4 regions of the Streptomyces sp. NPDC050287 genome follow, and region 3 is predicted to be linked to each of the others. Evidence: riboswitches for the same ligand, from Rfam matches in the RefSeq annotation. Region 3 holds a riboswitch; each other region holds the start of a gene.
What was found. A riboswitch is a leader RNA that binds a small molecule or an ion and turns the genes downstream of it on or off. The one in region 3 is predicted to bind cyclic di-AMP.

Region 1: another riboswitch for cyclic di-AMP. It lies ahead of ACIBK3_RS28685 (C40 family peptidase); the one in region 3 lies ahead of ACIBK3_RS40280 (M23 family metallopeptidase).
Region 2: another riboswitch for cyclic di-AMP. It lies ahead of ACIBK3_RS46055 (M23 family metallopeptidase); the one in region 3 lies ahead of ACIBK3_RS40280 (M23 family metallopeptidase).
Region 4: another riboswitch for cyclic di-AMP. It lies ahead of ACIBK3_RS06990 (NlpC/P60 family protein); the one in region 3 lies ahead of ACIBK3_RS40280 (M23 family metallopeptidase).

Annotation. Positions count from the first base shown of each region.
Region 1 is NZ_JBITIY010000008.1:139,223-144,561, forward strand. It holds gene ACIBK3_RS28675 (ATP-dependent Clp protease proteolytic subunit) at 1-596, shown strand, start outside; gene ACIBK3_RS28680 (hypothetical protein) at 604-909, shown strand; cyclic di-AMP (ydaO/yuaA leader) riboswitch at 1,258-1,468, shown strand; gene ACIBK3_RS28685 (C40 family peptidase) at 1,472-1,945, shown strand; gene ACIBK3_RS28690 (DUF6328 family protein) at 2,040-2,606, shown strand; gene ACIBK3_RS28695 (hypothetical protein) at 2,542-2,820, opposite strand; gene ACIBK3_RS28700 (hypothetical protein) at 2,804-3,019, shown strand; gene ACIBK3_RS28705 (ATP-binding protein) at 3,023-3,481, opposite strand; gene ACIBK3_RS28710 (helix-turn-helix domain-containing protein) at 3,695-4,555, shown strand; gene ACIBK3_RS28715 (DUF397 domain-containing protein) at 4,565-4,792, shown strand; gene ACIBK3_RS28720 (8-amino-7-oxononanoate synthase) at 4,892-5,339, opposite strand, start outside.
Region 2 is NZ_JBITIY010000032.1:17,318-22,656, forward strand. It holds gene ACIBK3_RS46045 (PrsW family intramembrane metalloprotease) at 1-480, shown strand, start outside; gene ACIBK3_RS46050 (aldo/keto reductase) at 499-1,443, opposite strand; gene ACIBK3_RS46055 (M23 family metallopeptidase) at 1,535-2,563, opposite strand; cyclic di-AMP (ydaO/yuaA leader) riboswitch at 2,575-2,730, opposite strand; tRNA gene ACIBK3_RS46060 (tRNA-Met) at 3,051-3,124, opposite strand; gene ACIBK3_RS46065 (dihydrofolate reductase family protein) at 3,203-4,393, opposite strand; gene ACIBK3_RS46070 (MarR family winged helix-turn-helix transcriptional regulator) at 4,461-4,976, shown strand; gene ribA (GTP cyclohydrolase II) at 5,114-5,339, shown strand, end outside.
Region 3 is NZ_JBITIY010000017.1:121,096-126,434, reverse strand. It holds gene ACIBK3_RS40295 (GNAT family N-acetyltransferase) at 1-1,335, opposite strand, end outside; gene ACIBK3_RS40290 (HPr family phosphocarrier protein) at 1,522-1,803, shown strand; gene ACIBK3_RS40285 (GntR family transcriptional regulator) at 1,949-2,644, opposite strand; gene ACIBK3_RS40280 (M23 family metallopeptidase) at 2,833-3,597, opposite strand; cyclic di-AMP (ydaO/yuaA leader) riboswitch at 3,611-3,777, opposite strand; gene ACIBK3_RS40275 (M16 family metallopeptidase) at 3,969-5,339, opposite strand, start outside.
Region 4 is NZ_JBITIY010000002.1:357,055-362,393, forward strand. It holds gene ACIBK3_RS06980 (class I SAM-dependent methyltransferase) at 1-426, opposite strand, end outside; gene ACIBK3_RS06985 (FAD-dependent monooxygenase) at 688-1,689, opposite strand; gene ACIBK3_RS06990 (NlpC/P60 family protein) at 1,963-3,132, opposite strand; cyclic di-AMP (ydaO/yuaA leader) riboswitch at 3,140-3,309, opposite strand; gene pcrA (DNA helicase PcrA) at 3,814-5,339, shown strand, end outside.

The DNA.
Region 1 (5,339 bases), on a different contig from region 3:
CCGAACGCACCAGCTCCGGGCACCGCACGATGGACCCGTACTCGAAGCTCCTGGAGGAGCGCATCGTCTTTCTGGGGACACCGATCGACGACATCTCGGCGAACGACGTGATGGCCCAGTTCATGTACCTCGAACACCAGGACCCGGACCGGGACATCTCGCTGTACATCAACTCCCCCGGCGGCTCGTTCACCGCGATGTCGGCGATCTACGACACGCTCCAGTACGTGGCGTGCGACGTGGAGACGATCTGCCTGGGCCAGGCCGGCTCGTCCGCCGCGGTACTGCTCGCGGCGGGCACGCCGGGCAAGCGGTCCGCGCTGCCGGGGGCGCGGATGGTGATCCACCAGCCCGCGATCCACGAGCCGGTCGAGGGACAGGCCAGCGATCTCGCCATCCAGGCCGAGGAGTTGACGCGGGTACGGACCCGGCTGGAGGAGATGCTCGTACGGCACACCGGGCGAACGGCGGAGCAGGTGCACACGGACATCGAGCGGGACAAGATCCTCACCGCCCAGGAGGCCGTGGAGTACGGCCTGGTGGACCGGCTGGTCCCGAACCGCAGGGCCTCGCTCTCCACACCCGGCGCGAGGTGAGCCGCCGATGCTGTCCGATCTGCCGCCGCTGCCCGCGCTGACCCGCGCCGAGGGCGAGCTGATCGACCGTTACCTCGACGTGGTCGACCTGCTCGGCCGGATCAACCCGGGCCGGCACGGGGACACGTACAGCGGGCTGCGCGCCGCCCAGGCACTCGTGAGCAAGGCGGTCGCGCTGCGGGACGCGCTGGAGCTGATGCACCGTCGGGGCGAGACCGAGCTGCACGCCGACACGCTGGCGCGTGCGCTGCGTGTGCTGGACGGGGAGCGCCGCACGGCCCGCGTCACGGTGCCGCCCGGCTCCGAGAATTGACGCACCGCCAGTCGGTCCGGACGCGTCGCGCTGTCGGCGGGGCGTCCGGACCGGGATCGAAACGGACCGAACGGCGTACCCCTGATCGGCGTAGACACGACTCCTTTTCTGAGCCCGGTCCGGTTGCGCAACGCGCGTAGCCGGGGGACGAAATGGGGCGTTCCGGTGCTGGTCCGGGCACCTTTGGGTGCCTCGACACCCCTTCGAACACAGGCGTGTCCACCCGAACGGGTGAGTGGTGAGTAACGCCACAAACCCTCGGTTCCGTTGGGATTTTCGGACATCCATGCGTCAAGATCCCTGACTGACGACAAGACCCCGCCACAGCGGCGGGGCGATCCGGGCGGACGCCGAGTCCTGCCGCCGCCCGGATGACCGGTCGACAGGAGTGGATCGGCAGGAGTGGAGGACCCAAGCACGACGGGTCGCGGGAACGGTCATCTCCTCACCGGAGGTACCGGACCGAGCGGCCCTTGGGGTGAAGCCGCGTCAGCGGCCGGGCAACTTCGCCAGCCCGAATCCGACAGGTCATCCTTCACAGGCGGCTGACGAAGGGTTGCGCATGACTGCGCTCAATCGTGTCCCGTCGCTCATGGTCCGGGCCGGTACGGCCTCGGCCTTCGCCATCGCCGCCGTCGGCGGCTCGATCGTGGTCCCGGGTGTCGCGTCCGACGCCGCGGCCGCGACACCGGCGACGAAGGCACTGCAGGTCGCGGCGTCCAAGAAGGGGGCTCCGTACAGGTACGGGGCCACCGGGCCGAAGAGGTTCGACTGCTCCGGACTGACGCTGTACTCGTTCAAGAAGGCGGGCAAGAAGCTGCCCCGCACGGCCGCCCAGCAGTACAACAAGACGCGCCACATCTCCGCCGGCAGCCGCAAGGCCGGAGACCTGGTGTTCTTCCACTCGGGCTCGTACGTGTACCACGTCGGTATCTACGCCGGGAAGGGCAAGATCTGGCACGCCCCGAGGACCGGGGACGTCGTACGGCTGCAGAAGATCTGGACGAGGAGCGTCTGGTACGGCCGGGTCAGGTGACCCGCCCGCGGGGGCAGCGGCGTTCCGGCAAGCCGTCGCCCCCCGCGGGGCACCCTGGCGCGTCACACGGGCCGAACTGGTTACTCGTTCACCCATGGCCGACCACCGTCCCTGCACCGCCCGTAACGAGACGCCCCTGGAGCGCGCCGACCGCAACTTCGGCGAGCTCCTCCAGGAGCTGCGTGTCACCCAGACCGGGGTCCAGATCCTCTTCGCCTTCCTGCTGACTCTGGCCTTCACCCCGCGCTTCCCGTCGCTCGACACGGTCCAGCGCACCATGTACGTCACCACCCTGCTGCTCTCGGTGCTCGCGGCGGCCCTGTTCACCGCACCCGCCGCCCTGCACCGCTCGCTCTTCCAGCAGGGCGCCAAACCCCGCATCGTCCAGGTCTCCTCACGGCTCGCGACCGTCGGCATGGGGGTCCTGGTCCTCGCGTTCACCGGTTCGGTGACCCTGGTCGTGGACGTGACGACCGACCGGACGGGCGGCATGGCCGCGGGCGCGGCCACCCTGCTCGTCTGCCTCGCCCTGTGGTGGCTGCTCCCCCGGCTGGTACGGCGGGCCGGCCGGGCCGAGAACGAACACCGGACGACGGTCAGGCCGCCCTCACCGGCTCGAGGAGGAGCACCGCACCGAGAGCTGTCGGCGCGCCGCCGGTGACGGCCGCCACGGACAGGGCGGCCCGCGGCCGGCGCAGCCACCGGCCGAGACGGTCGACCAGCAGGACCACGGCCGGGAACCAGACCAGGGCGAGGGCGGCCACGATCAGCGCCGGCAGCAGCGTCCTCAGCGGCGCGGGGCGCCCCGCGGACACGAACTGCGGCAGCGGGCTCAGGAAGGCGAGGGGCGCCTTCGGGTTGAGCGCGCTGGTCAAGAATCCCTTCCGCGGCGGGCGGACGGCGGACGCGGCCCCCGGCGGGCCGCGTGCCGGTACGGCGGCCAGGACCGCGCCGACCCCGGGCTCGGTCGCGCGCCGGGCCGACGACGCGGCTCCCGCCGCTGACGCGGCGCCCGCCGCTGACGCCTTCCGGGCCCTGCTGCGCGGCGCGTTCCTTCGGGCCCACCACGCATGAGTCCTACGGTTCCTGCTGTCCCGCCGCCGGTACCGGCTCGGCCTGGACGGTCCAGGGAAGTTCGATGGAGACCGTCTTGCCGCCCTCGCGGGTGGGGCGGACTCTGAGCTTGCCGCCGCACTCGGCGGCCAGCCAGCGGATGATCACCATGCCCCGGCCGTTGTCCTGCTGAACGGCGGCGGGCAGTCGTCTGGGAAAGCGGGGGTGGCTGTCGGTGACGCCGATGCGCAGGAGTTCGTCACGGTCGAGCTGGAGGTCCACCGTGAAGGTGGGTGACTGCCCGAGGGTGTGCTGTACGGCGTTGGTGGTCAGTTCGGAGACGATGAGGCGGATGGTGTCGGCGATCTCCGTGTCCGGTGACAGGCCCCACTCCGTCAGCGTGGTCAGCACATAGGTTCGGGCCGCGGAGACCGAGGCGGGATCGCTCGGCAGAGTGACGGATGCTTCCAGATGATCTGCCATGGCGGCGTCGTCCCTTTCCCACGGGACCGCAGTCCGACACGGAGCGGATGGTTCGAGTACGGTCCCGGACTGGTGCTTCGTCGCCAGACTGCCACTAGCGGTGCGGTCACGGGGGGCGATCCACCAAGATATGCATATATCTGTCGCTCGAAGCGGTGAACTCTACGACGGCAGGCCGTTTTTGGGTGCCTCGGTCGGAGTAAGGAGTAGCCCATGCAGCACGGTCCCGCGGTGCGCCGCCGGAAACTGGGCGCCGAACTGCGTGCGTTGCGCACCGGTGCGGGGCTCACGAGCGGTGAGGCGGCCCGTCTGGTGGGCTGGCACCAGTCGAAGGTGAGCCGGATCGAGACCGGCGCCAGCGGGGTGAAAGCGGCGGATGTGCGGTTACTGCTCGATGCCTACGCGGTACGCGACTCCCAACTGCGGGAGTTGCTGTTCGCGTTGGCGGGGTCGGAGGAGAGTACCGGACGGCACCACTGGTGGCACGCGTACCGGGGTGTGCTGCCGCCGACGTACCGGGACTTCATCAGCCTGGAGTCGCAGGCGCGTGCGATGCGCACGCTGGAGACCTCGGTGGTGCCGGGGTTGCTGCAGACCCCGGAGTACGCCCGGGCGGTCACCAGTGCGGCGGTCGACGGGCTGGACGACGAGCGTCTGGACGCGCTGGTCGAGGTGCGGTTGGCCAGACAGGACGTGCTGCGCTCGCAACCGCCGCTGGAGCTGAGCGCGGTGCTGGACGAGGCGGTGCTGCGGCGTGAGGTCGGCGGGCCCGGGGTGATGACGCGGCAGCTGGAGCGGCTGGTCGAGGCGGCCCGGCTGCCCCAAGTGCGGCTGCAGGTACTGCCGTTCGCCGCCGGAGCGCACATCGGCGTCACCGGACCTTTCGTTATCTTCTCATTTTCGAGCACATCTGATCTGGATGTGGTTGTTCTCGACCACTTGACGAGTAGCCTCTACCTCGAGCGGAAAGAAGACCTCCAGGCCTACACCGAGGCCTTCAACGCCCTTCAGTTCCACGCCCTTTCGCCCGAGGACTCGTTGGATTACATCGCCGCGATAGGTGGCGGCGCGTAAGGAGGCACCATGACCACTCTGCCTCGGCACGTGGCTTCCGTTAACGATCTGCACGACGTGCGCTGGCTGCGCAGCAGCTACAGCACCGGAGCGAACAACTGCGTAGAGACGACCCGGCCCTCCACCGGCGACTGGGCCGGGCTGCTCGCCGTACGGGACTCCAAGGACCCGGCCGGACCCGCGCTGCTCTTCTCTCCCGAGAGCTGGGCGGGATTCACCGCCGCGTTCCGGTCCTGACGACCCACCCCCGATCCTGACAGTCGGTCCAGATCCGATCAGTCACGATCAGTTCTGATCAGTCCGCCGATGTGCGGCGCACGGCCGTGTCACGCCGACTCATGGTCGTGTCTCCTCGATCACTCGTACGGCGCGTTCGATCTGCCCCGCGGAGAGATCCGCGCGGGCGGTCAGCCGTAGCCGTGAGATGCCGTCGGGGACGGAAGGAGGACGGAAGCAGCCCACGGTCAGGCCGGCGGTGCGGCAGTCGGCAGCCCAGCCGACGGCCGCCTCCGGGGACGGCGCCCGCACGGAGACCACCGCGGCGTCGGGGCGTACCGCCTGAAGGCCCGCGGTGGTCAGGCGTGCGTGGAGTTCGGCCGCCACCGCGCGCGCTTGCTCCGCCCGCTCGGGTTCACGGCGCAGCAGCCGCAGGGCCGCCAGGGCCGCGCCGGTCGCCGCGGGGGCGAGACCGGTGTCGAAGATGAACGTCCGGGCCGCGTTGACCAGGTGGTCGATCACCCGTGCGGGGCCGAGCACGGCACCGCCCTGGCTGCCGAGCGACTTC
Region 2 (5,339 bases), on a different contig from region 3:
TGGCTGACACCGGCCGAGCCGTACGCGCTCGGGTCGATGCGAGCCCGGCGGATGGCCCGCGACCACGCCCGCCGGCACGGCGGCCGCCCAGCGGCACGGGCGGTGGCGCAGTACGAGGCGTACGCGACCTCGCTGGCGTTCCTACGGCACCGGGGACGCCGCGGCCGGGCGGGAGCCGACTTCGTCGTACGGGAAGGCGAACTGCTGCACGAGCTGTGGCGCCGCCGCGACGTGGCCCGCCCCGCCCTGGACCACGCGGCCCGGGCAACGGCGCCACCGGTCGCGGTGACGGCGCCGCCCTGGCCGGTGCGCGGGGCGTACGGCTATCCGACGGCGTCGGCCCATCCGGCCCATCCGAGGATGCCGTATCCGGGATATCCGGCGGCACCGGCCCATCCGGCCTTTCCGAGGACGCCGTATCCGGGGTATCCGGCGTATCCGACGATGCCGGATCCGGCGTACAACCCGTACCGGTCGTAGTCGACGGGGCCGAAAGGCTCAGGCCGACGCGTCCGTCAGGCGGGTGATCTCGGCCTCGGTCAGGGTCAGGTCCGCCACTCCCAGCAGCGCGGGCAGCTGCTCCACCGTCCGTGCGGACGCGATCGGCGCCGCGACCGTCGGCTGGGCCGCGAGCCAGGCGAGGGCGACCGTGGGGATCGGGGCGTCGTGGGACTGGGCGATCTCGTCGAGGGCGGTGAGGACCTTCTGGCCGCGCTCGGTCTGAAGATGCTTGGAAGCGCCCGCGGCCCGCGCGCTGTCGACCGTCGTACCGGGCCGGTACTTGCCGGTGAGGAAGCCGGAGGCGAGTGCGGAGTACGGGACGGCGGAGATGCCGGAACGTTCGGCGAGGTCCAAGAGCTCGCCCTCGTACGTGTCGCGCGAGACCAGGTTGTAGTGGGGCTGCAGGGCCACGTACCGGGCCAGGCCCTGGCGGTCGGAGAAGGCGAGGGACGCCTCCAGCCGCTCGGGGGAGATGTTGGACGCGGCGATGTAGCGGACCTTGCCGGCCCGGACCAGCTCGTCGAGCGCGGTGATGATCTCCTCGACCGGCACCTCGGGCTTGTCGAAGTGCGTGTAGTAGAGGTCGATGTAGTCAGTGCCGAGGCGCCGCAGCGAGGCGTCGGCGGCGGCCTTGATGTTGGCGGCGGACAGGCCCTGGTACTCGGGGTGCTGACTGACCTTGGTGGCGATGACGACGTCGGAGCGGTTGCCGCGGGCCCCCAGCCACTTGCCGATCACGGTCTCGGACTCACCGCCGGAGTTCCCCTCGGCCCACGCGGAGTAGCCGTCGGCGGTGTCGACGAAGTTGCCGCCGGCGGCCGTGTAGGCGTCGAGGACGGCGAAGGACGCCGCCTCGTCGGCGGTCCAGCCGAAGACGTTGCCTCCGAGGGCGAGCGGGAAGACCTCGAGGTCCGAGGAACCGAGCTTGCGAAGAGAAGTCATGCTTCTCTTCAACACCCGTGACGGAGCGCCTCATTCCGCCGAAGGTCCGAGGCGCTCACCAATTCCGCGTAAAACCGGCAGCCGTCAGCTGTCAGGGGTTGAGCCCCTTGCTCCGCAGCCACGACATCGGGTCGATGCCGGTGTCCGCGCCGTCCGGGTGGACCTCCAGGTGGAGGTGGGCCCCGGTCACGTTGCCGGTGGCGCCCACGCGGCCGATGACGTCACCCGTGCTGACCTTCTGGCCGACGCTGACGCTGATCGAGGACTGGTGGCAGAACCACAGCTCGGTGCCGTCGTCGAGGGTCAGGATCGTGCGGTAGCCGTACGCACCGGCCCAGCCCGCCTCGGTGATGGTCCCGCTGTGGATCGCCTTGATGAGCGTGCCCGTGGGCGCGGCGAAGTCGAGGCCGGTGTGGTAGCCGGAGGACCACAGCGAGCCTGCCTGACCGAAGGTGCCGGTGATGGTGTACGAGGAGGTCGGCAGCGTGTACTGCCTGGCCAGCTCGGCCAGGCGCGCGGCCTCGGCCTTCCTCTCGGCCTCCTCCTCCGCCTCCTTCTTCGCGGCGGCGGCCTTGGCCTGGGCCTCCTCCTCCGCCTTCTTCTTCGCGGCGGCGGCCTGCTTCTCGGCGGCGGCCGCGGCGTCGGCGGCGGCCTTGCTCTCGATCTGGTCCTGCTGCTGCTCGGCCTGGGCCAGGATCCGGGACCGCAGGACCTCACCGGCGTCCGAGCCGCTCTGCTTGGTCTGCGCGGAAGTCGTACCGACAGTGCTGAGCGCGGTCGCGGTGACCTCGGGGGTGTCATCGTCCGAGAGGAGGGAACCCACCGAGGGCAGGTCGGGCATGGAGATGGACAGCGGCGGCTTGCCGGTGTTGGCGCTGGCCATGCCGCCCGCGCCGACGGCGGCTATGACGCCGACGCCCAGGACGGTGGAGCTGCGGGCGAGTCCGCCGCGCTGCTTTGCGACACGGTGCCGGCCGCGTACGGGTCGGAGGGACTCCTCGGTGGGGTTCCACTCCGTCCAGGGGCCCTCGTCGGTGCGGTACTCGCCGTAGCCGAAGGTCTCGCTGTCACGCTGGCTCGGCACGAACGGGGCTTCTGGGGCAGGCCGGTTGGACGCCACGTGGGCGTGCTCCTTTCCTTCCTTCTCGCCTACCGGGTTAGCTGACGGGTTCGGAGCAGGAAGGTCTCCTACGCGCGTAAACAGCCGTGCGGACACGACGGTCTACGAGCGATTCACCCCAAGTGGTGGTTCCCCGGTTCCCTTGCGGGATTCGGCGCGTGCGCACGGAGCCGACTCTTGTGACGGCTGGGACGACCGCGCTGCGTTATCGAACGTTAATAGACGCGAGGCCTGTATTCCAAGCCGTTCCGCTTGATCATTAACGATTTCCGGCAGGACCAACGCCCCACCACCGGCGAAAAACGGGCGAGTTGACCAGGCACCAGAGACCGCACAGGAGTTGACGGTGTGTCAGTTGTTATGCGCAGGGCGCATGCCTGCTCACACGAGGTGACAACCATCGAACCTCGCCGACAGCCGCGAACCCGGCGGCCCCCGAACACACCGAGGGCCGGAACCCTTTCGGATTCCGGCCCTCGGCCTTCAGTAGCGGGGACAGGATTTGAACCTGCGACCTCTGGGTTATGAGCCCAGCGAGCTACCGAGCTGCTCCACCCCGCGTCGTTGTGTCTTCACTGTACGCCATACGCAGCACAGATGTCGCATCGGTCGTCCCGCCGCCCCGAACGGGGACCACCGTCAGCCCACCAAGTGCCGGTTCGGTGCCTTCGCCGACGTCTCGTACTCGTCGAGCACCACCACGTCCACCCCCGCCCCCTCCAGCAGCCCGCTCCCGTCCGCCCCCGCCACGAACGTGTCCGGCTCCCGCCAGGCCGTCACCACCCGCCGTACCCCCGCCTCCAGGATCAGCCCCGCGCACGGCACCGGCCGGGACGCCCGCCGCGCGCACGGCTCCAGGCTGCTGTATACCGTCGCGGACGCCAGCCGGGGATCTCCCGAGCCGATCTTCGCCAGTGCCGCCTCCTCCGCGTGCACGACGGGATCGTCACCCTCGCGCGAGTGACCGCGGGCCAGCTCCGTGCCGTCCGCGGCGACGATCACCGCGCCGACGCTGAAGGCGGTGCTCGACGGCGGGCACCGGCCGGCCAGTTCGCAGGCGAGGGACAGCCAGTGGCGGTCGGCGGCGGAGGGCAGCAAGCCGGTGCCGGGGGCCGTGGGCTCGTACCGCATGAGGACGACATCCTCGATCCGCCGGGTTTCCGCCAGGCGCAGCCGGCCACCTTGGTAGGCGCCCGGGCCGAAGAGCCGGGGCGCGTCCGGATCGCCGACGAAAAGCGGCGCGAGGACGAGCTGGAGTTCGTCGGCGAGGCCCTGCTGGAGGAGCTGCGTGTGGACGGTACCGCCGCCCTCGACCATGAGACGCTCCACGCCTCGTACGTCGTGCAGGTGTTCCAGAACCCGCCGCCAGTCGAGGCCGGCACCCACCGGAACGACATCGACGTCGAGGCCACGACCGCGGCCGAGGTCAGGGTCGCCGCCGTCGCTGCCGTCGCCGCCGAGGCCGAGGCCGACCGCACGCGCCCGTTCCGCGCCCTTGTCGGTCGTATATACGACCTTCTCACCACCGGTGTGCCAGAACTTCGCTTCCGGATCCAGGTCGCCCGACCCGCTGACCGCGACCTTGAGGGGGTACGCGGGCCGCCCGGCGGCGACACGGTCGGCGCGGCGCTGCGGCGAATTGACCAGCAGGCGCGGATTGTCGGCACGGATCGTCCCGGCGCCGACGAGGATCGCGTCGACGGATGCCCGTACCTCGTCGACGCGGTCGAAGTCGGCCGGGGAGGAGAGCAGCAGGCGTTCGGGGCCGGTGTCGTCGAGGTAGCCGTCGAGGGAGACGGCGGCGGACAGCAGGACGTAGGGATACGGCATCGAACGCGCTCACTCTCGAGGACGGGCCGGGCTTGGTTCAAATTTGAAACAAACCTACACTAGGGGTATGACGACTCGCTGGCTCACCTCCAAGGAGCAGCGCGCCTGGCGCGCGTACATCGCCGCGACGCACCTCCTGGAGGACGCGATCGACCGGCAGCTCCAGCAGGACGCCGGCATGCCCCACCTCTACTACTCCATCCTCGCCAATCTCTCCGACGCACCGGAACACCGCCTGCGCATGACCGACCTCGCCGAGCGCACGAAGATCACCCGAAGTCGGCTGACGTACGCGGTGACCCGGCTGGAGAAGGACGGCCTGCTGCGCCGGGAGAACTGCCGGTGGGACAAGCGCGGCAGCGTCGCCGAGCTGACCGAGGAGGGGATGGCGACGCTGGAGCGCACGGCGCCCGGCCATGTGGCGACCGTACGGGCGTCCTTGTTCGACCAGCTCACCGAGGAACAGGTGGACCAGCTGGAGGAGATCTGCGCGAGCGTCGCACAAGCCCTGGAGAGCGGCGACACCCGCCCGGCCCCGGACGACGTGCCGTGGCGCCGCCGCTCGTCCCCGCCTTGTCCGTGACACCGGCGCACACCTTCATGACACTCACCACAATCCCGTTGCTTCAAATTTAAAGCATGAGGTAGGGTCCGGAGTCGTAGATCTGCTTCAAATCTTAAGCAGATGTGCCCACCGGACCCCTACCCGGGAGAACCCGCATGCCCGACTTCCCCGCCGCCACCCCGCGCTCCCGCGTCCGGGTACCGCTGCGCTTCCACGACGGCTATGGCGTCGACGCCGAACTGGTCACCTTTCACGGACTCACCGACGGCCAGGAACACGTGGCCGTCGTCCTCGGCGACCCGGCCACCGCCCCCGGCACCACCCCGCTCGTGCGCCTGCACTCCGAGTGCCTGACCGGTGACGTCTTCGGCTCGGCCCGCT
Region 3 (5,339 bases):
GGCCGTCCGGCGCGCGAGGCGGGTGAACTTGCGCGGGTTGCCGATGGACTCCAGGTACATCAGTGCGACGTCGGTGTCCGGGTCGTCGTACCAGTACTGAAGGACGTCGTTGCCGGAGACGTCCGCCCGGTTGCCGGCCGACACGAACGTCGACACACCGGTCACCCCCGTGACCCCGCCGCCGCGCCGGTGCAGCCGGGACAGCAGGGCGATACCGATGGCGCCGGACTGGGAGAACAGCCCGATACGGCCTGGCCGGGGCATCTCGGGGGCGAGGGAGGCGTTCAGCCGTACCTGAGCCGAGGTGTTGATGATCCCGAAGGCGTTCGGACCGATGATCCGCATGCCGTACGCGCGCGCGTGGCGGACGAGTTCGCGCTGGCGCTCGCGTCCCTCGGGTCCACCCTCGGCATATCCGGCGGAGAGCACGACGAGCCCCTGCACGCCGTGCCGGCCGCATTCCTCGACGACCTGGGGGACGTGCTCGGCGGGCACGGCGACGACGGCGAGGTCGACCGGCCCGTCGATGTCGCGCACCGAGCGGTGGGCGGGTACCCCGTCGATTTCCTTCTGTCCCTCGGGCAGGGACCTGTTCACGGCGTGCAGGCGACCCGTGAAGCCGGCGCCCCTGAGGTTGGCGAGGACGCTGCGGCCGACCCCGCCGGGCGTACGGCCGGTCCCGACGACGGCGACGGATCCGGGCATCAGCAGTCGCTGCACGGACCGCCCCTCGGCGCGCTGTTCGCGCGCGTACTGCACGGCGAGCGAGCGGTCCGTCGGTTCCAGGTCGAACTCCAGGCGTACGACGCCGTCCTCGAAGCTGCGCTTCTGGGTGTACCCGGCGTCCGTGAACACCTTGATCATCTTGTTGTTGGCGGGGAGGACCTCGGCGGCGAACCGGCGGATGCCCCGCTCGCGGGCGACGGCCGCGATGTGTTCGAGCAGGGCGGAGGCGACCCCGCGCCCCTGGTGGGCGTCCTGGACGAGGAAGGCGACCTCGGCCTCGTCGGCCGGCGCGGAGGCGGGCACTCCGTCGGGGCCGATGCGGTCGTAGCGTACGGTGGCGATGAACTCGCCGCCGATGGTGGCCGCGAGTCCCACCCGGTCCACGAAGTCGTGGTGCGTGAAGCGGTGGACGTCCTTGGCGGACAGGCGAGGGTAGGGCGCGAAGAAGCGGTAGTACTTCGACTCGTCCGACACCTGCTCGTAGAAGCTGACGAGGCGATCGGCGTCATCGACGGTGATGGGCCGGATGCGCGCGGTACCCCCGTCGCGCAGCACCACGTCGGCCTCCCAGTGGGCGGGGTACTCGTGCCGGTCCGACGAGGTCTGCATGGGCCCCAGAGTACGGCTCGCGTACGACAACGGCGCGAGGCAGTCTGTGGAGGACGACGTCGGACCGAGGCCGCGGTCCGACGTCACGAAGGGGCGGGACGAAGGACCGCTCCGGCATGCCTGGGCATGCTTCATGCTATGGAAAACTGGTCTAGACAACCTTGATACACCGAAGGGCATCATCACATGGCTGAGCGCCGCGTCAACGTCGGCTGGGCCGAGGGTCTCCACGCCCGCCCCGCTTCCATCTTCGTCCGGGCCGCCACGGCCGCAGGTATCCCGGTGACGATCGCCAAGGCCGACGGCAACCCCGTCAACGCGGCCTCCATGCTGGCCGTTCTGGGCCTCGGCGCCCAGGGCGGCGAGGAGATCGTCCTCGCCTCCGACGCCGAGGGCGCGGACGCCGCCCTCGACCGTCTCGCGAAGCTCGTTTCCGAGGGCCTCGAGGAACTTCCCGAGACCGTCTGAACGCAGCTGCCGTAACGCACGACAGAAGGGCTCGTCCGAATTATCGGGCGAGCCCTTCGCATTTCCCGGTGACGCACATTTCCCGATGGCGGGCAGCAGAAATAATCCCCCGCGAATTATCTTCTCTTTGTATACGGCGCCCGTGTTAATGCCGCAGACTCGGCATGTTTACGGGATGTTGCGAGTTCCTCACACGGTCCGGGCGATCCGGCTGCGCAGGAAACCGCAGCCGGTGCACGCCCGTCGAGCGCTCGGTGTGCAGCGCCGTGACCGCCCGCGCGCGTTCGCTGTCGCCGCGCGCCACCGCGTCCACGATCGCGCCGTGCTCCGCCCAGGACTCCACCGGGTTGGCCGGCGCGTCCACCGCGTACATCCAGGCGATCTTGTGGCGCAGCTGGGTCAGCATCGACGTCATCGCGGGGCTGCCGGAGGCCTGGGCGAGTGTCTCGTGGAACCAGCTGCCCAGCGAGCGCAGATCCTCGCTGTTGCCCCGCCTGGCCCGCTCCTGGCCCAGCCGGACCAGGCCGCGCAGCACCTTGAGATGGGCCTCGGTGCGCCGCTGGGCGGCCCGGGAGGCGCCGAGCGGCTCCAGCAGCATCCGCATCTCCAGGAGGTCGGTGCCCTCCTGTTCGGTGGGTTCCGCGACGCACGCGCCCGCGTGTCGCCGGGTCACCACGAAGCCCTCCGCCTCCAGCGTGCGCAGGGCCTCGCGGACGGGGACGCGCGAGACGCCGTAGCGGCGCGCGAGCAGTTCCTCGGTGAGCCGGCTGCCGCGCTCGTAGACACCCGCGACGATGTCGTCCCGGATCGCCGTGCATACCGAGTGCGCCGGAATACGCATGACCGACCTCCGCCTTAATCCCCGTGAAACGTCGACGATTGACGTGTGTTCAGTGACTCTATTGCAATGAGCCGGAATTTCCGATGGCGGGCCGGAATCCATGGATATTTTTTGGACAGGCGGGCTTCTGAAACGCCGAAAGCCCCGGCTCGGGGAGCCGGGGCCGCAGCTTGTCTCGCCGTCCGTCGTCAGACGTTCACGCCGTGCGAGCGGAGGTAGGAGACCGGGTCGATGTCCGAGCCGTACTCCGGGCTCGTGCGGGCCTCGAAGTGCAGGTGCGGGCCGGTGACGTTGCCGGTCGCCCCGGAGAGGCCGATCTGCCGGCCCGGGGTGACCGTCTGGCCCACGGAGACAGCGATGGACGACAGGTGGCCGTACTGGGTGTACGTGCCGTCGTTCATCCTGATCACGATCTGGTTGCCGTACGCCCCGCCCCAGCCGGCCTCGACCACGGTGCCGGAGCCGACCGCGTGGACGGACGTGCCGGTCGAGGCGTGGAAGTCGATGCCGGTGTGGCTGCCGGAGGACCACAGGGAACTGCTGGACTGGTAGCCGGTCGAGACGTACGAGCCGGAGATCGGGGCGACGTAGGCGTTGAGGCGCCTGCGCTCCTCCGCACGGGCGGCGCGCGCCTCGGCCTCGCGGGCCTTCTTCGCCTCGGCGACCGCCTTCTTGTGCGCGGCCTCCTCGGCCTTCTTCATCGCCTCGGCCTCGTCGGCGGCCTGCTTCTGGGCCGCGGCCTGGGCGTCGATCTCGTCGGCGATCGAGTCGCCGATGGTGATCACGGGGGTGAGACCGGTCTGTTCGGCCGCGGGCTCGGCGGCGAGGGCCGGGGCGGCCAGCGCGCCGAAGACGCCGGTGGTGGTGAGGGCCGCGACGCCGGCCGCGCGGGCGGTGCCGCGCTTCATCCGGCTGGGACGACGGTGCTTCCCGGTGGCGCAGGTGAACGCCATGTGGTGGCTGATCCTTTCCTTCCTTCTCGCCTACCGGGTTAGCTGACGGGTTCGGAGCAGGAAGGTCTCCTACGGACCCCCTCGCGGTGCGCGCGGGCGTCCGATTCACCCCAGGGACTTCTGGTGTGGGTCCCCGGCTCCCCTGGCTCGCGCCATGTGGGGACTCGGCGATGACTGTCCGGTGCCGCTGGTGCGGCGCGGTGCCTGACGGACAGCCCGGATGACGCTAAACGTGGCACGTTTCAATCCCCAAACCGATCACAGCTTTTGTAGCGCACACCACAGGGCAGACAGGCAACCTCTCCCTCAATTCGGACATCAGGGAGCCCTGGTGACTCACCGGTCACCAGGGCTCCCGCGCGCGCGTGCCGCTACTCGGCCGACACGACCGTGACTTGGCCGATGCCCAGGGCCTCGACGGGCTCCTTGATCTGCGCCGCGTCACCGACGAGGACGGTCACCAGACGGTCCACCGGGAAGGCGCTGACGACCGCCGCGGTTGCCTCCACGGTGCCCGTCGACGCGAGCTGCCGGTACAGCGTCGCCTGGAAGTCGTCGGGCAGGTGCTGCTCGACCTGGTCCGCCAGCGTGCCCGCGACGGCCGCCGCGGTCTCGTACTTCAGCGGCGCCACCCCCACGAGGTTCTGGACGGCGACATCGCGCTCGGCGTCGGTCAGGCCCTCCGCGGCGAGCGTGCGCAGCACCGTCCACAGGTCATCCAGGGCGGGACCGGTGTTCGGGGTGTCGACGGAGCCGCTGATGGCGAGCATCGCGGCGCCCGAGCCGTCGGGGGCCGAACGCAGGACCTGCCCGAACGCCCGTACGCCGTAGGTGTAGCCCTTCTCCTCGCGCAGGACGCGGTCCAGACGGGAGGTGAGGGTGCCGCCCAGGCAGTACGTGCCGAGGACCTGCGCGGGCCACACGCGCGCGTGCCGGTCGGGACCGATGCGGCCGATCAGCAGCTGCGTCTGGACGGCGCCGGGACGGTCCACGATGACGACCCGGCCGGTGTCGTCGGCGGTCACCGGAGGCACCGGGCGGGGCTGGGACGAGGAACCGGTCCAGGCGCCGAGGGTGTCGCCGAGCAGCACGTCCAGCTCGACACCGGTGAGGTCGCCCACGACCACGGCGGTGGCCGTGGCCGGACGGACATGCTTCTCGTAGAAGGCACGTACGGCCGCGGAGTCGATGCTCTCGACCGTCTCCTCGGTGCCCTGGCGCGGACGCGACATGCGTGAGGTCGCCGGGAACAGCTCCTTGGAGAGCTCCTTGGCGGCCCGCCGGGAGGGATTGGCCAGCTCGTGCGGGATCTCGTCGAGGCGGTTGCGGACGAGCCGCTCGACCTCGCTGTCCGCGAACGCCGGTGCCCTGAGGGCGTCGGCGAGCAGCGCCAGGGCCTTGGCCAGACGGGAGACCGGGACTTCGAGGGAGAGGCGCACCCCGGGGTGGTCGGCGTGCGAGTCGAGGGTGGCGCCGCAGCGCTCCAGCTCGGCGGCGAACTCCTCGGCGGAGTACTTGTCAGTGCCCTCGGAGAAGGCCCGCGCCATGATCGTGGCGACGCCGTCCAGGCCGGCCGGCTCGGCCTCCAGCGGCGCGTCGAGGAGCACCTCGACGGCGACGACCTGCTGGCCGGGGCGGTGGCAGCGCAGGACGGTGAGCCCGTTGTCGAGCGTTCCGCGCTCGGGGGCGGGGAAGGCCCAGACCTTGGGCTCGCCCGCCTGCGGCTGGGGGTGGAATTCCAT
Region 4 (5,339 bases), on a different contig from region 3:
GCAGCGTGCGGCGACCCGCTCCTGGCGCAGCACCGAAGCCTTGAAGTCCAGTGGCGCGGCGGTGTCGACCTCGAACAGCCGGGTGCCCTCGGGCCAGTCCATCCGGAAGGCCCGGCTGTCCATGCCGGCGCCGAGCAGCACGACCTGCCGGACCCCGGACGCGGAGGCCTGCTGCAACAGGTCGTCGAGGAACTTCGTCCTGATGACGATGGAGAACGACACGGCCAGCCGGCGGCGTCGCGCGGCCTCGTCATCGGGCAGCGACGGCGAGGAGGGCCACAGGCCGCCGGCGGTGGCGAAGGCCCGTGCCAGTGGGTCGCGGAACAGCGCATCCTCCCGCTCGGTCTCCAGCGCCCGCACCCTGGCCACCCCCACCGCCGTGGCCCACACTCCCGACGGCTGCACCCACTCCTGCTCATCAGTCACCGCGCCAGCCTAGAAGATCGATTCCAAGGGGCCTGATGAGGGGAGTCCGGCATGGGCGTGATCTGGTCGGGGCCAAGTGCGGAGTGCATCAGCGCCTGGACGTGAGCGGGGGCGAGGGAATGCAGGAGGGCACTGCCATGCCTCATCGGAATGTGGCGTGGCCGCCGAACGGGGGCTCCAACGCGCACCATGCGACATGAGCAGAGGTCGTCCGGCGGTGTCCTACCGAAGCGTGGTCCCTCTCGACACGTTATGTGACACCTACGGCTTGGCCGACGAGGTGATCGGCGATCCGACCGGGGCTCCGGAGTCCGGAACCCCCGCGTAGTCAGGCAGCTCGACGCCGTTGATCGCGCGCCCAACCAGCTCGGTGAACCATTCGCTGGCGAAATCGGGGCTCGGCTCGGCGTCTGGCCCGGGGACGTCGCGGCTGCGGGCGTTCAACCGGCCGATCTCCTGGTTGGCCTCGACGAACGAGCGCATCCGCGCCTCGTAGCGGGCGAACCCGGCGTCGGGGTCCCACTCGGCGGCGGCCAGTTCTCCGGCCGGCAGGTAGGCGCCGACCAGGGCCAGCCCGGTGCCCTGCCCGGACATCGGCGACGAGCTGAACGCCGCGTCCCCGAGCAACCCCACCCGTCCACTCGACCAGCGGTCCATCACCACCTGGGCGACCTGGTCGAGGTAGAAGTCCGGAGTGTCGTCCAAGTGCGCGAGGATGTCCGGGGCCAGCCAGCCCAGGCCCGCCATCCGCTCCCGCAGCAGGACCTTCTGGGCCGCGACGTCACGGTAGTCGACGTCGAAGTCAGCCGAGGTGAAGTAGAACATGGCCATCGCCCGGGTGGCGTCCTGGAAGGGCCGCAGGAGGGCGGAGCGCCCGGACTCCTGATCCTGGTACTCCAGCAGCCACCGGTCCAGCCCGAACTCGTTGGGCACACTGTAGAAGGCCAGCACGTGCCCGAGGGGGCGGAGGAACCGCTCATGCGGCCCGAAGACCATCGCTCGCAGCTCCGAGTGCAGCCCGTCTGCCCCGACCACCAAGTCGAAGCGCCGCCGGTTGCCGCCCGCGAAGACCACGTCGACCCCGTCCGCGTCCTGGGCGAGCTCGGCGATTCGGTCGCCGAAGACGTACTCGACGCCGTCGCGGGTGTCGTCGTAGAGCACCTGGGACAGGTCCCCGCGCAGGATCTCGATGTCCGCGATGAACCCGTCGCCACCGTCGTCGTCCGCGCGGAAGGTCTCCAGCACCTGGCCGTCCGCGTCCACGGTGAGCGCGCCGGCGGTGTCGGTGCACGCCGCGAAACGCCAACTCCGATGACGCTCATATCGGACGAAAATGGTGCAGACCAGGTGAACCAGGCTGTCGGCTGGGCAGCCGCCTGAGACTTCGCCAGATCTGCGCGCGACACGGTGAGACTCTGAAAGGACCAGTGAGAACGGACAGCACTCCGCGGAGTAATTCTCAGTGATCTGTCGCAGACGACAGGTTGACGACAGATCGCTGAGAATTCGACAGATTCAGAGCGGCCCTGCACCTCGTCAGGCAGGTCGTACCACGCTGTGGATCGCTGACTCGCCGTCGTAGTAGATGGACTCCTCGCGGACGTACGCGCCCGGCTTCGGGGCGTGGATCATCATGCCGTTGCCGATGTACATGCCGACGTGGCTGATGTCGTCGTAGAAGAAGACCAGGTCACCGGGCTGGGCGGCGGAGAGGGAGACCGTGGTGCCGGCGTTGACCTGGTCGTAGGTGACGCGCGGGATGTCGACACCGGCGGCCTTCCAGGCGGCCTGGGTGAGACCGGAGCAGTCGTAGGAGTCGGGGCCGGTGGCGCCCCAGACGTACGGCTTGCCGATCTGCGCACGGGCGAAGGCGAGCGCCTTCTCGGCCTTGGTGGCGTAGGAAGGGTCGGGCGTGGCCGTGCCGGTGCCGGTGCCTGTGCCGGTCCCCGAGCCTGAGGAGCTGTTCTGCTGCTGCTCAGCCGCCGCCTCCTGCGCCTTCTGCTCCGCCGCCTGCTGCCGCGCCAGCTCCGCCGCCTTGCGCGCGGCCTCCTGCTGTTTCTTCTCCTCGATCGCCGCGAGCCGCGCCTTCTCCTGGGCGGTCAGCTGCGAGAGGAGATTCCGCGCGTCGGCGAGCTTCTTCTGGACGGTCGCCTTCGCCGTCTTCAGGTCGTCCTGCGACCGGGTGAGCGTCCGAAGGCTCTCCGTGGCCTCCTGGCGCTTCTTCATCGTCGCCGACTGCTCGGTGACGTAGTCGTCGACCGCGCCCTTCTGGCGGCTGGTCAGCCGGCTCATCAGCTGGGTCTGGTCGAAGTAGTCCTGCGGAGAGTCCGCGAGCAGGAACGTCGCCGTGTCGGGGGCGGAGGCGCCGGTGCGGTACTGGGCGGCGGCGAAGGAACCCAGTTCCTCCCTCGCCTCGTTGAGCTTCTGGGTGCGCTGGGCTACGTCGTTCAGGAGGGCGTCGACGCGGCCCCGCTGCGTCGTGGTCTTCTCCTTGGCCGCGTTGTAGTTGTCGGTCGCCGACTCCGCCTGGCGGTACAGGTCGTCGACCTTCTTCTCGACCTCTTCGAGGCTCGGCCGGTCGTCGGCCGGGGCTGCGGTGGCCGTCTGGGACAGCAGGGCGACGGAGGTGAGGGCCGCCGTGGCCAGGGCGGGGGTCCGGATGCCTGCGCGCGTACCTGCGGGAGGCGGCTTGCGGTGCGACGCCAAGGGAGGCGACTCCTTCCGATGCTCCGCCTACCGGGTTAGCTGTCGGGTTCGGGCGGGTGGTTCGGAAGGAATGCCCTACGGCCTCTCCCCGTACGGGAGTCGGCCGATTCACCCCAAGGTCGGTGGGTCCCCGGTTCCGGTCGCAGGGCGACGCTGTGGATTCGGCGGAGGCCGCGCGACCCGGCGACGTTCGCCGGTGGGGGTCGTACGGCCTGTGCGGCACGGTAGCCAACGCGTGTGGCGCCTGTGAAGGTTGATGTTCGATATGCCCGATACATTTTCGTGACCTCGGGGCAGGACGTCGCCCGGCGTGGCCAATCCGGACTGATCCGGACCGAGTTGTGCGTATTTTTGACGGAGTGATGCCATCTGCCCGCTTCGAGGGGCTGGGTTCCAGCCGACCGCGGCCCCGACACGGCGGCGGCCGGAGAGGTCGGTAGCTGCTCGCGGGAGAGGGCGCAGGCATTCGAATTTGACTCGATCGTGTAATGGCTCGGTTGCGGACCGTGACGGCGTACTCCTGGAGGCGAGGAAGACACCGGGCGGGCAGGTCTGGCAGATCCTCGGGTTCTGAAGACCCCGCTCTGGGAGCCCCGTATTTTCGCGGGAGAACTCGTATTTCCGGCGGAGTTCTCGGGGCGGCGGTGGGGTGTCAGTGGGGCGTTCTAGACTCGGAGAGCGATGAGCAGCCTCTTTGATGACAGCTTCCTGGCGAACCTCCAGGCCCCTCGTGGGCACGAGGAGGAACCCCCGCCGCCGCCCGAGGACGATCACGTACCGGAGCCCGTGCCGGACGATCTGTTCGGCGGGAAGTTCGACGTGCCGCCGGACCGGGACACCTACTACCGCGACGGCGCGCCGCGCCCGGCGGTGGACCCGGCAGCGCTGCTGGAGGGGCTGAACGAGAACCAGCGTGCCGCCGTCGTGCACCACGGCACCCCGCTGCTCATCGTGGCCGGCGCCGGCTCCGGCAAGACCCGCGTGCTCACGCACCGCATCGCCCACCTGCTGGGCGAGCGGAACGTGCACCCGGGCCAGATCCTGGCGATCACCTTCACCAACAAGGCCGCCGGCGAGATGAAGGAGCGCGTCGAGCAGCTCGTCGGCCCGCGCGCCCACGCGATGTGGGTCATGACGTTCCACAGCGCGTGCGTACGGATCCTGCGGCGGGAAAGCAAGAAGCTCGGCTTCACGTCCTCCTTCTCGATCTACGACGCCGCCGACTCCAAGCGTCTGATGGCCCTGGTCTGCCGCGACCTGGACCTCGACCCCAAGCGCTACCCCCCGAAGTCCTTCAGCGCCAAGATCAGCAACCTCAAGAACGAGCTGATCGACGAGGAGGACTTCGCCGCCCAGGCCACCGACGGCTTCGAGAAGACCCTCGCCCAGGCCTACGCGATGTACCAGTCGCGGCTGCGGGAGGCGAACGCCCTCGACTTCGACGACCTGATCATGACGACGGTCAACCTGCTCCGCGCCTTCCCCGACGTCGCCGAGCACTACCGCCGCCGCTTCAGGCACGTCCTGGTCGACGAGTACCAGGACACCAACCACGCCCAGTACGCCCTGGTCCGCGAGCTCGTCGGCACCGCCGAGCACCCCGTCGACGTACCGCCCGGCGAGCATGACCTGCAGCCCGCAGAACTGTGCGTGGTGGGCGACGCCGACCAGTCGATCTACGCCTTCCGTGGCGCCACCATCCGCAACATCCTCCAGTTCGAGGAGGACTACCCGGACGCGACGACCATCCTGCTGGAGCAGAACTACCGCTCCACACAGACGATCCTGTCCGCCGCCAACGCCGTCATCGAGCGCAACGAGTCCCGCCGCCCCAAGAACCTGTGGACCAACGCGGGCGCGGGCGCGCGCATCACCGGCTATGTCGCCGACACCGAGCACGACGAGGCGCAGTTCGTCGCCGACGAGATAGACCGCCTCACGGACGCGGGCGACGCGAAGGCGGGAGACGTGGCTGTCTTCTACCGCACCAACGCGCAGTCCCGTGTCTTCGAAGAGGTCTTCATCCGCGTCGGCCTGCCCTACAAGGTCGTCGGCGGCGTCCGCTTCTACGAGCGCAAGGAGGTCCGGGACGTCCTGGCCTACCTGCGGGTCCTCGCCAACCCGGAGGACTCGGTGCCGCTGCGCCGCATCCTCAACGTCCCCAAGCGGGGCATCGGCGACCGCGCCGAGGCGATGATCGACGCCCT